DNA from 3 places in the Natronocella acetinitrilica genome. Region 1 is predicted to be linked to each of the others. Evidence: predicted binding sites of a transcription regulator. Region 1 holds the regulator's gene; each other region holds the start of a gene.

Region 1 (5,183 bases):
TACGCCCAGACCATGGGCTACACCGTTGTGGACAGCAGCACCGTGGTCGCCACGCATCTGAGCCAGGTGATCCAGGGTCACGCCCATGAGCTGCTCGGCCATGAAGAAACCCAGAAGCTGCTGGACATGCTTGCCCGCCAGCAGCCCAAGCTGGTGGAGGACCTGGTGCCGAACACCCTGCCGCTCAGCGTGGTGGTGAAGGTGCTGCAGAGCCTGCTTGCCGAGAACATTCCCATTCGCGACATGCGCACCATTGTCGGCACGCTGGCCGAGCACGGCACCCGCAGCAAGGAGCCCACCGAGCTGCTGACCGCCGTGCGCGAGGCGCTGGGCCGGATGATCGTGCAGAACGTCAATGGCATGGCAGCCGAGCTGCCGGTCATCACCCTCGACCCGCAACTCGAGCAGTTGCTGCTGAACACGGTGCAGGGCACCGGCGATGCGGCTGGTTTCGAGCCAGGCCTGGCGGATCGTTTGCAGCGGTCACTTGCCGACAGCGCACGTCGCCAGGAGGCCGCCGGCCAGCCGGCAGTGCTGCTCACGGCCCCGCCGCTTCGGCAGTGGCTATCACGATTGATGCGACATGGGGTCCAGGGCTTGCACGTCCTGTCCTACAACGAAGTACCGGATGACAAGCAGGTGCGCATCGTCGCATCCATCGGACAACAGCAGGTATCCGGCGCCTGACGGGCCCGGGTGAGTGACGGAGGCAACCATGAAGATCCAGCGTATCTTCGCGAAGGACATGCGCCAGGCCATCCGGCAGGTGCGGGATGAGCACGGGCCGGACGCGGTGATTCTCTCAAGCCGTGCGGTGGAGGGTGGTGTCGAGGTGATTTCCGCCATCGACTTCGACCAGCGGGCCATGGAGGCGAGCGTCCCCCGGGCCGAGCCGCCCCGGCGCCAGTCCACACCCGCTGCGGCCCCGATGCCGGCGCGCCGCAATGCCGCCGACGAGCCGGCCTTCGGTGCCCTGCTGCGGGAGGTCGAACAGGGCGCGCCGGTGGCGGCGGCCAGGCGTGCCGGTGGCGGCATTGATGTCCGTGTGGATGACGCGCTGGACGATGACCTGGAGCAGGCCCTGGGCAGTGCGATGGCGTTCGCAGACTCTGCGCCGCAAGCCGGCCACACTGAAACCCGTCGGGCGCCGAAGCGCGCCGCGACCACGGTTAAGGATTCCGGGCGACCGACACGGGCCAAATCGCCGGTCAACGTCGAGTGGACACAGGAGCCGGCGCTGGTGGAGATGCGGGCGGAGCTGAAAACCTTGCGCAGTCTGTTCGAGAACCAGCTGAGCCTGCTGGACTGGCAGCAATCCGAAAAGCGCCATCCGGTCCGTACCCACGTGCTGCGACGGCTCATGGAGCTTGGATTCGGTCCGGATCTGTGTCGCAAGGCCGCAGACCGTGTGGCGGAAAACGTCACGCCCGACATCGCCTTTCGTCAGGCGCTGGCAATCATCACCCGGCACACGCCGGTGGCCAGGGATGACCTGATAGATACTGGAGGCGTGGTGGCGGTGGTCGGCCCCACCGGCGTCGGCAAGACAACCACCGTGGCCAAGCTGGCAGCCCGGTTCGCGCTGCGCCACGGCCGCCAGCATGTGGCGCTGGTCAGCACCGACAACTTCCGGATCGGCGCCCAGGACCAGTTGCGCAATTTCGCCCGGATTCTCGGGGTGCCGGTGCATGCCGCCGATGATGGCGAGGAGCTCAAGCGGGTACTCGACGATCTGTCGGATCGTCGCCTGGTACTGGTTGATACCGCTGGAATGAGTCGGCGGGACCTGCGGATTGCAGACCAGTTCAAGGCGCTGCAGACGTCACATCACAAGCTGCGCAGCTACCTGGTGATGTCTGCCGGTACGCAGCTGGCGAGTCTCGATCAGACGGCGCGGACGTACAAGCGCATGGGCCTGGCCGGCTGCATCATCACCAAGGTGGACGAGGCGGCTGCCCTGGGCCCGGCCCTGACAGTGATGCTGCGTCACCGGCTGGCGGCAGCCTATCTGGGTGTGGGGCAGCGGGTACCGGAGGATTTGCAGCCGGCCCGCAGTGATAGACTCGTTCAGCAGGCGGTGGACATCGTTCGCGACACCGACGTCGAGGTCGAGGATGAGCACATGGCCATGGTCTTCGGTGGTGGGCACTAGTCGTTCAGGTGCAGGGCACGTGCGTGCCCATGAACATCAACACAAGTATCGAACAGGGGTGGGGACGAGTGGATCAGGCAGCAGGGTTGCGGCGCATGGCCAAGGCCAGACCAGTCCAGGTCATTGCAGTGACCAGCGGCAAGGGTGGCGTTGGCAAGAGCAGTGTATCGGTCAACCTCTCGGTTGCGCTGGCGCGCTCCGGACGCCGGGTCATGCTCATGGACGCGGACCTGGGGCTTGCCAACGTGGACGTCCTGCTGGGCCTCACGCCGCGGTACAACCTGTCCCACGTGATCGAGGGGCAGGTGACCCTGGAAGAGGTACTCATGGAAGGCCCCGAGGGGGTGATGATCGTCCCGGCATCCTCCGGCACCAAACGCATGGCGGAACTGGGCCCGGCGGAGAACGCGGGTCTGATCCGCAGTTTCAGCGAGTTGAGCCAGGACGTCGATTACCTGATTGTCGACACTGCCGCAGGCATTGCCGATAGCGTCATCAGTTTTGCCCGGGCGGCACGGGAAGTGATCGTGGTGGCCTGTGACGAACCATCCTCCATTACCGACGCCTATGCCCTCATCAAGGTCCTGAACCGCGACTATCACGTGCCCCGCGCCCACCTGGTCGCCAATATGGTCAGTGGCGGCAGACAGGCCCAGGAACTGTTCGAGAAGCTGGCGCGGGTCTGTGACAAATACCTCGACGTGACCCTGTCCCTGCTCGGCGGTATCCCCATGGACGAGAGCCTGCGCAAGGCAGTGCAGCGCCAGCGGGCCGTGGTTGCCATGTATCCGGGCAGCCCTGCGGGTAAGGCCTTTGCCGACCTGGCGCGTCGGGTCGACCAGTGGCCCATGCCTGCCGGTCCGGAAGGGCACCTTGAGTTTTTCGTCGAGCGCCTGGTGCAGGTGAGTGGCAAGAGCGGCGAGTGGCAAGCATGAAGATGCCAGCGAAAGCTTATCAGCAGGTTGCCGCCCAGGTGGAGCAGGATTTGGTAGTGCAGCATGCACCGCTGGTCAAGCGCATCGCCCATCATCTCATGGCCCGGCTGCCGGACTCCGTGCAGGTGGACGACCTGATACAGGCCGGCATGATCGGTCTGCTGGAGGCCTCCCGCCAGTTTGATGCCTCCCAGGGGGCCAGCTTCCAGACCTATGCCGGTATCCGCATCCGTGGCGCAATGATTGATGAAATCCGCCGACTGGACTGGACGCCGCGTTCCGTGCACCGCAAGGCTCGGGAAGTCGCCCGTGCCATCCGCGAGATCGAGCATCGTACCGGGCGTGATCCCCGGGACAGCGAAGTCATCGAGGCCATGGGCATCAGCGCCGAGGAGTACCACCAGATCCTGCGGGATTCCTCCACGGCACGGCTTTTCAGCATTGATGATGACGAGTCCGAGGGTCGGGAACCGGCGGCGGATGTGGCGCAGCCACTGGACGCCCTGCAGGACGAAAATTTCCAGCATGCCCTGGCGGACGCTATCCGCGGCTTGCCCGAGCGCGAGCAATTGGTGATGTCTCTCTACTACGAGCAGGAACTGAATCTCAAGGAGATCGGCGCCGTGCTCGGTGTGAGTGAATCCCGCATCAGCCAGATTCATGGACGCATTGCCCTCAAGTTAAGGGCCCACCTTGCCGATTGGATAGAGTGACCGATCTCTCGAATTCGGTGGCGCAAGTGCCGAATTTTGGGCAGTAATCGGCAGAACATGAGGCCGCGCGCGTCCATCCTTCCCTAGGTGGTTCGCCGTGCCCCGCCGCGAGCCGCACTGCGCATAAAGACCATAGAAGGTGACTGAAAGTGAGTCTCGACAAGAACATGAGAATCCTGATCGTGGACGATTTCTCCACGATGCGGCGAATCATCAAGAACCTGTTGCGGGACCTGGGCTACAACAACACCGCCGAGGCGGATGACGGCAACAGTGCGCTTCCGGTCCTGAAAAAAGGCGGGTTCGATTTCCTCATTACGGACTGGAACATGCCTGGCATGACCGGCCTGGACCTGCTCAAGTCAGTGCGCGCTGAGCCCGAGTTGCGGGATCTTCCCGTACTGATGGTGACCGCCGAATCCAAGCGTGAGCAGATCATCGAGGCGGCTCAGGCCGGCGTCAACGGCTACATCGTCAAGCCATTTACCGCCAATACCCTGCGGGAGAAGATCGACAAGATCTTCGAGCGCATCGAGGCGGGGAGCTAGGCCTCCGATGAGTGATCAGGAAAGTGCCAATCAGCGGATGCTCGTGACCGCCAGACAACTGGTGGAACGCCTGGAATCCGGCGACGAGGTGGGCGTTGATGATCTGGTCGAGGAGCTGACTCATATCAGGGAGACGGAGCTCTTTCGCGAACTCGGGCAACTGACCCGCGAACTCCACGAGGCTCTAAAGGCTTTCAAGAGCGACTCCCGCCTGGCTGCCGTTGCCGAAGAGATTCCCGACGCCCAGGACCGGCTGAATCACGTGATCGACATGACCGAGCAGTCTGCTCATCGCACCCTGAACGCCGTGGAGGAAAGCCTGGATCTGGTCAACGGCTTGGCAGAGGGCGGTCAGGGCCTGCGTCAGCGCTGGCAGCAGTTTCGTGCCAGAGAGCTGTCGGCGGACGAATTCCGCATATTGAGCCGCGATCTCGAGGCGTTTCTCGATCGCGTCGGGGAAGAGGGTGGCAGGGTTCAGAGCCACCTCACCGATGCATTGATGGCCCAGGATTACCAGGATCTCACCGGACAGATAATCCGCCGGGTCATCAACCTGGTGCAGGAAGTGGAGAGTGGACTGGTCTCGCTGATCTCCATTTCCGGGCGCAGGCAAGGCGAAGAAAAGGATCAGTCCGGCGCGTCGCGCCAGAAGGCTGCGACGCCCGATCTCGAAGGTCCGCAGATTCCGGGCAAGGAGTCGTCGACCGCCGTGAAAGGACAGGATGAAGTGGATGATCTGCTTTCCAGTCTCGGCTTCTGAGCCGCTGGCCGGAAAGCTGGCATAACCAGACAGGTGCGACATGAGCATCGATACGGACGACGATATTGTTCAGGA
Region 2 (5,183 bases), on a different contig from region 1:
GGCGACTCCACCACGGGTGTCGGCCTCGAATTCCCGGTCCATGGCGTCTCTATCGGAGTCATCCTGTCCCAGTTCGGACTGTGGATCGACCTGGGTTTCGTCGGAGTCCTGCATCCTGGTGGAACGTTCGGTGTCAGCCCCAGTTGAACGCGCCGTTGCATCCCTGTCGGAGTCGTCCTGTCCGAGTTCGGACTGCGGATCGACCTGCGTTTCCTCAGAATCCCGGATCGCGGCGGAGGGTCTGTTCTCTGCCCCGGAGGACTGCACCGTTGCATCCGTATCCGTGTCGGTCTGTCCGAGTTCGTCCTGCGGATCGGTCTGGCGCTCCTCTGCGTGCACGGTACCGATTCCCAACATGACCGCAGGTGCTACTGCAGCGGCCAGTGCTAATGCATTCAGCTTTTTCATCGACGTCATCCTCGTAATGTCCCCGGCTGGCGGTTGTGCCCGCCGGACACCCCTGCCATTGAACTGAATCAATGACAGAGGCATGTGGACCGCATGATGGACGTCGCCTTCTGGAACGTCGGTACGTTGTCGCACTCTCAGGTCAGCGTCGCCTCAGGGGCAGGGAAATGCCTCATCGCCGCCGTCGATGGTAAAACCGCAACCGTAGTCGGGGCTGGCCACCGTAGCCGCGTCGAGTACGTCATCCCCGTCGGGTTTGACATTCTCCATGTGCCAGTCCACCAGATCGGAGAATGCGGTCACCTGTTCCTCGTAGGTGAAGTCGCAATGGCCCACCGCGCGAATCGCCCGTTGCACCAGCAAATCAGCGTAGCCCTGGTCCTTCACCCGCTGGGCATAGATCTGTTGCATGGAAAACGGCACCCAGAGGTCCCCCAGGGTATGCAGGGTAATCATTGGGGCGTTCAACTCCCCGCGCAGCCTGGGGATCCACCGCAATCCATCGTCCTGCGCCGGATTCGCGTCACTGCTCGGTGATACCCGCAGGATCAGGTTATTGAACTGATTCTCGGCCGTGGTCCGTGTGGCGCCGGGGGCGGTCTCAAAGCGGTAATCCACCGATCTCGTGTCGACGATGTTCTGCGCGAGAATGCCGTACGCGGTGCCGTCGTTGTCAGCGTATCCATGCAGGATATCCAGTTCCCTGCGGCCGCTGATCGGGTCCGAGAAGGCCTCATTGAAAGTTGGCCGCTCACCGCCGGAGAGATTCATCAGAATGGCTCGAAGCTTCTCGCCTTCAGCGGTCAGGGCGCCGATATCGGCGTCGTAATCCACCCACAAGGCTTCCTTGAATGTTTCCACGCGGCTCTCGCCATCGGCGACGGGGAAGCTGTCGGCGGGGACGCCGCCCAGTTGCATGGCTGCCAGGTTGTAGGCGGTGAAGTAGTCGAGAATCTCCGCATCCCCCATCACGCCACAGAGGGACAGCGCGCCATCGTAGAGCAGGGGGTTGTTGGCCTTGGAGAGCGTTTCGGCCTCCAGGGCCGCACCGGCAATGTGCCCACCCATGGATTGCCCGATCATGTAATGCCGGACTGGCTCTTCGATCTCCCTGCCGCGCTCGGCGGCGATCTTCGTGAAGTTCAGCGCCAGTGCATTACTGTTCTCAAGGCCGGAGCGCACATCGTAGTGGTTTGCCGCATAGGCGGATGCCGCCCAGGCGTATCCGTTCTCGATGAGGTAGGGGCGTATCTCGGGGTTGTCGACGCGCAATTCGCGCTCGTCGCCCCGATAGCCATGGGCATAGACGACCAAGGCACCGTTCCAGTGGTCCGGCACCTCGATGCGGTAACCCACGCCATCGAGTTCACCCCACCAGCGGTCGGTGCTCGCGGGATCGCCGATGGGGTCGAAGGGCAGGTCCTCGAGAACCAGGCGGTAGTACCCTTCCGTGATGCGTGTGTCATGCTCACGGGCGGGCGGCGCAGGGGTGGTGACCGTAGGGCCTTCACCACCGTTTGAGCCTCCGCTGCCGGATCCACCGGATCCGCTGGATCCAAAACAGCCAGCCAGCAGCAATATCGAAGAAATCGACGCCAGGAAAACCGCAAACTTCACAAACGATTGTTTATTCACCCCACCCTCCCCGCCACGATATCCGGGCGTCCAGCCTCTGTGCTTGTGTGGAGGTGCTCCGCGCACCCTTGGAACAGGTTAGGCATGTCATCTCCCGCACATCTGTACGCGAGCGAACACACGCAGGGGTATGTTGAGTGCGCTCAAGGGAATGCGTGTCTGGTCGATACCCATTCTGGAGGGGCGCATGCCAGTTCCGTGAACCGCGTCAATCTCCGCCGCGGACGGCGCGCCTAGAATCCACGACATTACAAGACAGGTTCGCCCATTGGACGGGCGGGCAAGATCGTCGGTCAGACATGGGCGCGGCAGGGATGCCGATCGTCAGGGTGGCAGGTTGGGGGTATTCAATGCGGTCGCTTCCGAACGTATTCGGTCGGTTGGGAATCATGGTCAAGGCGCTGGTCGCCCCGGCCGTGCTGGTTTTGATCATGCTGGTTATCGGCGGCACCGCGCTGGTGGTGCAGCAGGGCGTTAACCGGGACATGCAGACCGTCTCCGGTAACCTGGCCCCCGCCAGCGAGATTGCCACCGAGTTGCTGAACAGCGTCTATCGCGAGCGCATGGCGGCTACCGAGTTCCTCGGTCATCGCGCCGACTACATGGGGGATCTGTGGGGCACCGCGCGGGAGGAGGTGGAAGCGAACCTCGCCAACGCCCGGCAGATGATCCAGGACCCTGCCCGCGGCGAGATTCTTGACCGATTCGCTGACCAGCACCAGCGCTTTGGCGATGTGTTCCGTGATGACGTCGTGCCCGCCGCCATGGAGGCGCAGAACATTGCCATGCGCCGGCTGCAGCCGGTGGTGATGGACGTCGAGTTCGTCATTGAAGACGTCATCAATGCCCTGGTCCGTGCGGGACGGCTGGAGGAAACCCGCCTTGCGGGTGCCGTCGCCAGCCAGGTCGCCGGCACCCAGACCAGTGTGATCGAGTACACCAGCACCGGCGACAGCGGTCGCTTCAACCTGGCGCAGATGCGCTACGGCAACGCCGAAACCAGCCTGCAGCAGCTTTCCGCCGCCGTGACCGACCGCAACATTGCCGGCGACATCGCCGAACTGGTCCAGCTCTGGCAGGACTACGGCGAGGCCATGAACGACCTCAGCGCGGCGGTGACCCAGACCTCGTTGCTGGTACGCGAGGAACTGAACGTAATCGGCCCGGCGATGATCGACCTGGTGCGGGAGTTCCAGCAGAGCGCCGTCGGTGACCTTAACACCGTGGCCGGGGCGGTGACCCAGACCGGCGCCCAGGCCCAGGTGGTGATCCTTGCGCTGGTGGTGGCGGGGCTGTTGATCGGCGCCGTGGTGGCCTGGGTGCTGACCCGGGGCTACGTCAAGCCGCTGGTGCGGACCAATGCCTTCCTCGGTGATCTGGTGGATGACATGGACGCCGGCAACGGCGACCTCACCCGCCGGGTGGAGGTGACCACCCGGGACGAGGTGGGTGAACTGGGTGGCAACATCAACCGCTTCGTCGAGACCCTGCAAAAGGTGATCGGCACCATCAACAGCGAGACCAGCCAGCTTGCCAGCGCGGCGGAAGAGCTGTCAGCCGTCACCAACCAGACCAACCAGGGCACGGCCCGGCAACGGGGTGAGACCGAGCAGGTGGCGGCGGCCATCAACCAGATGACGGCCACGGTGCAGGAGATCGCCCGCAATGCGACGGATGCATCCACCGCCGCGGAAGAGGCCAATCAGTCCGCCGCCGACGGGCGCCGGGTGGTGGTGCAGACCGTGGAGGCCATCAACGCCCTGGTGGAGGCCGTTGAAAAAGGCCAGCGCACTGTCGACCAGGTGGGCAACGAGGCCGAGAACATCACCGAGGTCGTCGACGTGATCCAGGCCGTGGCTGAGCAGACCAACCTGCTGGCCCTGAACGCCGCCATCGAGGCTGCCCGTGCCGGGGAGGAGGGGCGTGGCTTCGCCGTGGTGGCCTCCGAGGTGCGGGACCTGGCGAAGAAGACCCAGGATTCCACCGTCAAGATTCAGGAGCTCATCGAGAAGTTGCAGAAGGGCACTCGGGGCGCCATCGGCGTGATGCGCGAAAGCGGCGAGCAGGGCCAGAAGACGGTGGAACACGCCGCCGCCGCTGGGAGCGCGCTGGAGCGCATCGAGGAGCAGGTCCGCATCATCAACGACATGAATGCCCAGATCGCCAGCGCGGCGGAAGAGCAGTCGGCGGTGACCAACGACATCTCCGGCAGTGTCGAGACCATCCGCGGCGTCTCCGACGAAACGGCCCAGGCTGCCGACCAGACTTCATCATCCAGCGAAGAGCTGGCGAAGCTGGCGGAACGGCTGAGCGCCCTGGTGAAGCAGTTCAGGATTTAGTCCCGTGCCGCGTGCCCGGCGTTGACGCGGTGCGTTACGCGCAAGCGCTAACACACCCTACGAGGCCGTGCCCACGGCGGTGCGCCCTGCCCGCCGTAGGGTGCTGTTAGCGCGAAGCGCGTAACGCACCGCAACCCACAACCGCAAAAAACCCAACAACGTTCACTCGGAACACGGTGAACCGGTGTCTTACCCCTTGAGCAACGCGGCAAGATCCCTGCGCAACACGCACTCCGATTCTTCCCGCTCGTGGCCCGTTCGCGAGAGCGACTTGCCGTGCAGTGCTCCGATGCGGATTTCGGCCGCCGCGATCCGGATCTCCCACCCCTGCGCCGCGACGCTTACATGTTTGGCACGATCAACGCCCATCTCGCTCATGGACTGCCGCATTTCCTCCTCCAGGCATCGCTCAAGTTGGCGATGCTCGCGCAGGGTTGCCGCCGCCTTATCGGCCCGACGTTGAGCGCTGTTGCGGCGCTGAACGCAGGCCAGAGCCTTGGGTTCGTCGCTGGCGGCGAAGCGCCTGGCCCGATCCTCCCAGCGCTGGGCCTCCGACTGCAGGCGGTCGACCGCGGTAACCAGTTTGGTGTTGTTTTCACGAACGCGCGCAAGGTGTCTGCGGCCGTCAAGCATGGCAGGACTGGGCTCGTCGTCCTCAATTGGCCGCTCGCCGGCGACGGCCCTGGCGCGGAAGGTGGTCAACAAGCGTTTCAAAAATGACATGGTGACATCCTTATCGATAACGAAGCCCACTCCTTGGGCAACCCTGCTGCGTCCCCTGGCTTGGCGCGATTCTACTAT
Region 3 (5,183 bases), on a different contig from region 1:
CCTAGTGTACCCCGTCGTTAATCCTGTAACATTCAGCGGGTCGGAAAGCGCTTAGCTGCAAGGCAGAGCTCGCCGGGAATGCTTATTGCCTTTCCAAGAGGCCTAACGCCGCAGATGAGCGCTTTCCGGCTCGCCCTTCGGGAGTGCGTCTGAGTCGACATTGCGGTGTTGCGCCCCTTGTAAAGGGCTGGCCATTCACTGCGGGTCGCGCCTTGCCCTGTCGGCTCAGTCACACTCTGAATGCTACAGGATTAACAACGGGGCACACTAGCTTACCTGAACATCGACCGGGCCCGGGAGACACTAGATTCGAAACCGCTGGAGTTCCTGGGTGACCCCGGTGACTGCTTTGGCGATTTCGTTGGCTGAGCGGGTGGAGGCCTTGGCCCGTTCCCTGTTGCTGGCCGCCGTCACGTCGATATCCGCGAGGCGGCGGTCGATCTCGTCGGCCACCTGGCTCTGCTGTTCCGCTGCGGCGGCGATTTCGATACTGGTCCGGGAAATCCTGGAAACCCGTTCGATGGCCTCGTCGAGTGCGCCGGATGCGGTCTGCATTTCATCGGCGCTGCGGGAGGAATCTCTCACCCCATCCAGCATGGTCGCCGTGCTCTGGGCGGTTTCTTCCTGCAGTTGCCTGATCAGCGTTTCTATCTCGCCGGCGGAGGTCTGGGTCTGGCGGGCCAGGTTGCGCACCTCGTCCGCCACCACGGCAAAACCACGACCATGTTCGCCCGCCCGGGCCGCCTCGATAGCCGCGTTAAGGGCGAGCAGATTGGTCCGTTCGGTGACCTCACGGATCACCCCCACCACCACACCGATGTTCTGGCTGCGATCCTCGAGGCGCTGAATCTGCTCGCTGCTGTCCCGGAGCCGCTGTGCGAGTTCGGCGATCACCTTGTTTGCTCGTTGGACGGTGCTTCGAACATCGCCGAGTAGCTGATCCGTCTCCTCGGTGGCGCCGGCCATGTCGGCAGTATTGCGGGCCACTTCCTGAATGGATGTGCTCATCTCCGTGACTGCGGCGGCCAGTTCCGTGGTGCGAGTGGATTGCTCTGCCGCGCTCTCCGACGTTTCTTCCGATCCGCGCTGTACGTGCCGACCGAGTTCCCCAAGGCGCGTCATCACCCCTGACACGCTGCGTAAAGTGGTCTGTATATGCTCCAGGGACGTGTGCATACCCACGGTCGCGGAGCCTGTGGGGTTCGGAAAGCGATACTGCAGATCGACGGTGCCACCATCCCGCAGGTTGGTCGCAATCTGGTTGAGTTCGGCTCCCTGCAGGGCGTCACGTCGAAAAGTCAGGGACAGATACACGAGCACCAGCGTCTCGAAAACCACGTAGGCGGCGTGGATCAGCACGATGCCAAGACCCATCTCGGCTCCCGGCGGGAAAGCGTAGACCGGCGCTCCGGCAAGCTGCAGGTGATGAAAAACCAGGTGGTGAACCGCGATCACCCCGGCAGCAACGACAATGGGCAGCCAATCGCGATAGACCAGCAGGAATGCCAGCAGCACGAAAATACCGAAGTGCAGCTCCAGCATGCCCTGTGTCTGGTGGATGGTCAGCCCCGCCAGCACCATGTAGGCGACACCCACACTGATGCGGGTGATGCGGGCGCCCGGTGCCAGTCGAGCCAGTGCCGTGGGAATGGCGGCAGCCGGGAATCCGGCCACAAACCAGGCGAACCAGGTCCCGTGCTCGGTCGCCAGCAACAGCGACCCGAAAGCGATCATCCACAAGACGACCACGGACAGGCGGTCTCCCCGCCGGTACAGTTCGGACAGATCGTGATGGCCTGAGTCGACGAGCGCGGCGCGCATGGGACAGGTTCTCCAAGGAAGAGATTAGAGTCTAAATGGCCCCGGTCGGGACGACCGTGAGCTACTCCACGTTATCGGCGAGCGTCGGTCATTCATTAGCCGCATCATCGATTGCGGGAACGACTTATCGCCGGCACCGCCGAACGTGTGTTCAAGCCGGCGGATATCATCGAGTGGGACAACCACGCGTTCAAGGGCGAGACACGCTACTCGCTGGTGGAGATCGACGACCGTGAGGCGGTCCATGCCCAGTGCACGGACGATACTGCTTCCGGGCTTTTCCTCCGGGAGGAGATCGATCTCGAGGCCACCCCGATCATTTTTTTGTTTCCACGAGGCGTGGAAATAAAAAAAGCGCTGCAATGAGCAGCGCTAATAGGGACATCGATCAGTGTCTCCTTAAGGAAGTGGGGAAGACTGCAGCGCTTCCTTATCGCTCCCGGAATTTTTCCTGCTCTACTTTCATGTATTCAACCAGCGCTGCGAGATCTTCTGAATCCCAGGCCAATGGTTCGGCAGCCATTGGGGCAACCATGCAGATCTGGATCATTTCGTCCAGATGAACTTCAGTCATGCCGAAGTCCGTAAGTGCCATTCCCACTCGGTGAGGAAACGGCTGGGCGAAGGTATCTGCATAACCGGAACTCGCCATATGGCAGGTGGCACAAGCCATACCGTTGGTCGACAGGCTGTTGTCGTAGAAAAGCTCTTCGCCTCTTGCCAGCAGTGCCGCCTGTTCACCTTCATAGGGTTGATAGTCGGCGGGACGCGCAACGGCGTCACGCAATTCGGCGGATGCTTCGCCTTCAGCTTCCCCTTCAGCCTCACCCTCGGCCTCTCCCTCAGCCTCTCCCTCAGCCTCGCCTTCGGCCTCTCCCTCAGCCACCGGCTGAATCAGTGCTGATAGCCTTGATGATTGTTGCTCGATCAGCTCCGCCGCACCTAAGCTCGCACTTGAGCCGTAAACGGCCACCAACAGCAATGGAGCGGAGGCAACGACGCCGCAGGACAAGGCACTTAACAGGTGTTGTCGTTTTTCTGCTCTCTCGGTCATGCGATGCCCTCCCAGGCTTTTGGTTGTACTCAACTTAAAAAGTCTAGGTGCCGGCTCTCATACCGGTAGTTGGGGAATCTACGTAGGCAGGTCCATGCAATCACGAATCGTACAAGCGCGACTTCAAGGACGTCGTCTTGCGCAGGATCTTTTCGTTTTTTATCAAGGTGACTAAGTCGATGCTCGTTTTCTGCCGGTGAAAACGTCGCCGGCAGCCAGCGGTCGCGGTTGAGCGGCTCCATCGCCCTGATCAAGACTCTGCCGATAATCCTGAGTTGATTTTGCGATACCCACCCCACTGGGAACCCTTGATCCTGCAACGGTTGCGAGTATCCGTATCAGCGCCAGGTGGTGGGTGGTGTGGCTGGCCAGAAAGGACAGTTCCCGCTCCATGGTCGAATCAAGATGGACGCGGCGCTTCTGGCCGGAAATGGTCACAGTCTCAGGCATGCGCACACGGGAAGGACCGCTACCCTGCGCCAGTTGCTGTAGTTCCTGACTTATTTCGTCGATTCGAAACAGCGCGAATGAGGGAGCGGTCTCGACACTGGAACCCCGCGTGCGGTTCTCATAGTCGACCGTCGTGCAGTCTCTCAAGAGGGACTCATAGTGGTTGAGCACGTGTCGGACCTGCTCACCGATGCTGCCGCTACCAAGATCGGGATGCTGGCGCTGAAAGGTGCTGCTCGACGTCTGAGTGATCAGCGTGCGTAGCTGTGACAGGAGGTTGATGTTTTCCGCAATCAGTGCCCGACGGGACTCATCCATTGTCTGCTCCATGCTAGTTTCGGGACACAAGGCAATAGGCTCTTTCAAAGCCTACGTGAACAGCCATGGAGCGGTATGCGCGATTCTACGTATCCTAGGGACGCGCTGAAATATTCACGCCGCCGCGCGCCGCGCCTGGCATCACGAAAAATCTGTGTGTAACGCGACGGTGTGAATACTTCAGCGCGTCCCTAGGGGTTTTTCCGAATGTTGCTGTGCCCTCTGTGGCCGTTACGCTTTCGTCCATGAATCGGCGAAGCGAAAAGCCCCAGGGGAGGGCAAACATGCAAGACGCAACGGTCAATGTCACCGTCTACCGCTGGGCAGGCGCCTGGGGGCCTTTTCGGGTCAGGATTCCCTGCGGCGAATGTTCGCTGACGAAAGACGTTATCGAGGACACGCTTGCATCCGAACTGGCGGATGTGCCAGTACGCCTATCCATGCGGGACTGGTTAAGCGAGTGGTGGCGACCGCTGAGAGCCGGCGGCTGGCATGCGCCGATCGTGATGGTGGATGGCCGTGTTGTCAGTCAGGGTAATGCGCTGAACCGCGGCGTGTTGACCCAGGCTGTTGTCCAGGCGCACGCCCGCAAATCCCGGCTTGCCGGCAATCACGTCTATGGAAAGGCGTCCTGCCCGCATTGCCATCGGGCGTGCGGCTATCTGAAAGATGCTGGCCTGGATTACACCTACCATGACGTTGTCCGTGAGCCGCGGGCGCTCTATGCCATGCTCGCCAGGGTCAAGCCGATCGTCGGTGCCAAGACCCCGATTACCGTTCCGCAGATCTGGATCGATGGACATTACATCGGCGGCGCGGACGCCTTGTCTCATCTGCTCGATCGGGAAGTGACGCCCAATTTCGATCGGGGCCAGTGCTCGTTGTCGCCGGGCGATGGACTGAACGACGGACAGTACGTTTAAGGAAGCGCTTCCTTAAGTCAAGCTGGGCACCGGCCCATTCGTCATTCCTATGGCAATGCTGCCCTGCGGCAAGTACATATAGTCAAGGTGGCCTCGTGCGCGGACACTGTGTCCACGTCGTCTGGAGTAGTATCCGCGCACCAACGACTGCGCAATCACGAAGGGAGAGTTCGATGAACAGGCGTTTGGCTTCAAGATTGGGATTGCTCCTTGTAGTGGGTGCGCTCATTGCGTTTGGTATCGCCTTTCGGGAGAGCCTGAGCATCGGCATGCTGGAGCGTGGCCTTGATGATCTGGGCGCCTGGGCACCGCTGGCCTTCATCGCTGCGTATGCGATTGCCACGGTGGCGTTCATGCCCGGCCTGATCTTCACCATCGCGGGCGGCGTGCTCTTCGGGCCGGTCTTTGGCACGCTCTTCAGCCTCACCGGCGCCACCATCGGGGCCATGCTCGCATTTCTGGTCGCGCGCTACGTGGCTTCAGACTGGGTGGCGGCACGCGCTGGGGGACGACTCGAGCGTCTGATCAAGGGTGTGGAGCGGGAGGGATGGCGCTTCGTTGCGTTCACTCGTCTGGTGCCGGTATTCCCCTTCAATATTCTTAATTACGCCCTCGGC

Evidence for each region. The regulator FliA, encoded in region 1, starts transcription of late flagellar genes. The targets are predictions, from matches to a motif close to GCTAAAGTTNNNNNNNNNNCNGCCGATA.
Region 2: the regulator FliA is predicted to act here: its motif matches at 2,185-2,212, upstream of J2T57_RS05450 (methyl-accepting chemotaxis protein).
Region 3: the regulator FliA is predicted to act here: its motif matches at 1,894-1,921, upstream of J2T57_RS18075 (methyl-accepting chemotaxis protein).

What each region holds. Positions count from the first base shown of each region.
Region 1 covers NZ_JALJXV010000006.1:216,318-221,500, reverse strand. The annotation lists gene flhA (flagellar biosynthesis protein FlhA) at 1-687, shown strand, start outside; gene flhF (flagellar biosynthesis GTPase FlhF) at 716-2,152, shown strand; gene J2T57_RS13540 (MinD/ParA family protein) at 2,182-3,087, shown strand; gene J2T57_RS13535 (RNA polymerase sigma factor FliA) at 3,090-3,800, shown strand; gene J2T57_RS13530 (chemotaxis response regulator CheY) at 3,968-4,348, shown strand; gene J2T57_RS13525 (protein phosphatase CheZ) at 4,356-5,108, shown strand; gene J2T57_RS13520 (chemotaxis protein CheA) at 5,149-5,183, shown strand, end outside.
Region 2 covers NZ_JALJXV010000002.1:462,850-468,032, reverse strand. The annotation lists gene J2T57_RS05460 (PRC-barrel domain-containing protein) at 1-408, opposite strand, end outside; gene J2T57_RS05455 (hypothetical protein) at 562-2,043, opposite strand; gene J2T57_RS05450 (methyl-accepting chemotaxis protein) at 2,394-4,382, shown strand; gene J2T57_RS05445 (hypothetical protein) at 4,572-5,105, opposite strand.
Region 3 covers NZ_JALJXV010000009.1:195,921-201,103, forward strand. The annotation lists gene J2T57_RS18075 (methyl-accepting chemotaxis protein) at 304-1,821, opposite strand; gene J2T57_RS18080 (DUF3047 domain-containing protein) at 1,933-2,187, shown strand; gene J2T57_RS18085 (c-type cytochrome) at 2,252-2,875, opposite strand; gene J2T57_RS18090 (hypothetical protein) at 3,047-3,655, opposite strand; gene J2T57_RS18095 (glutaredoxin domain-containing protein) at 3,928-4,566, shown strand; gene J2T57_RS18100 (TVP38/TMEM64 family protein) at 4,740-5,183, shown strand, end outside.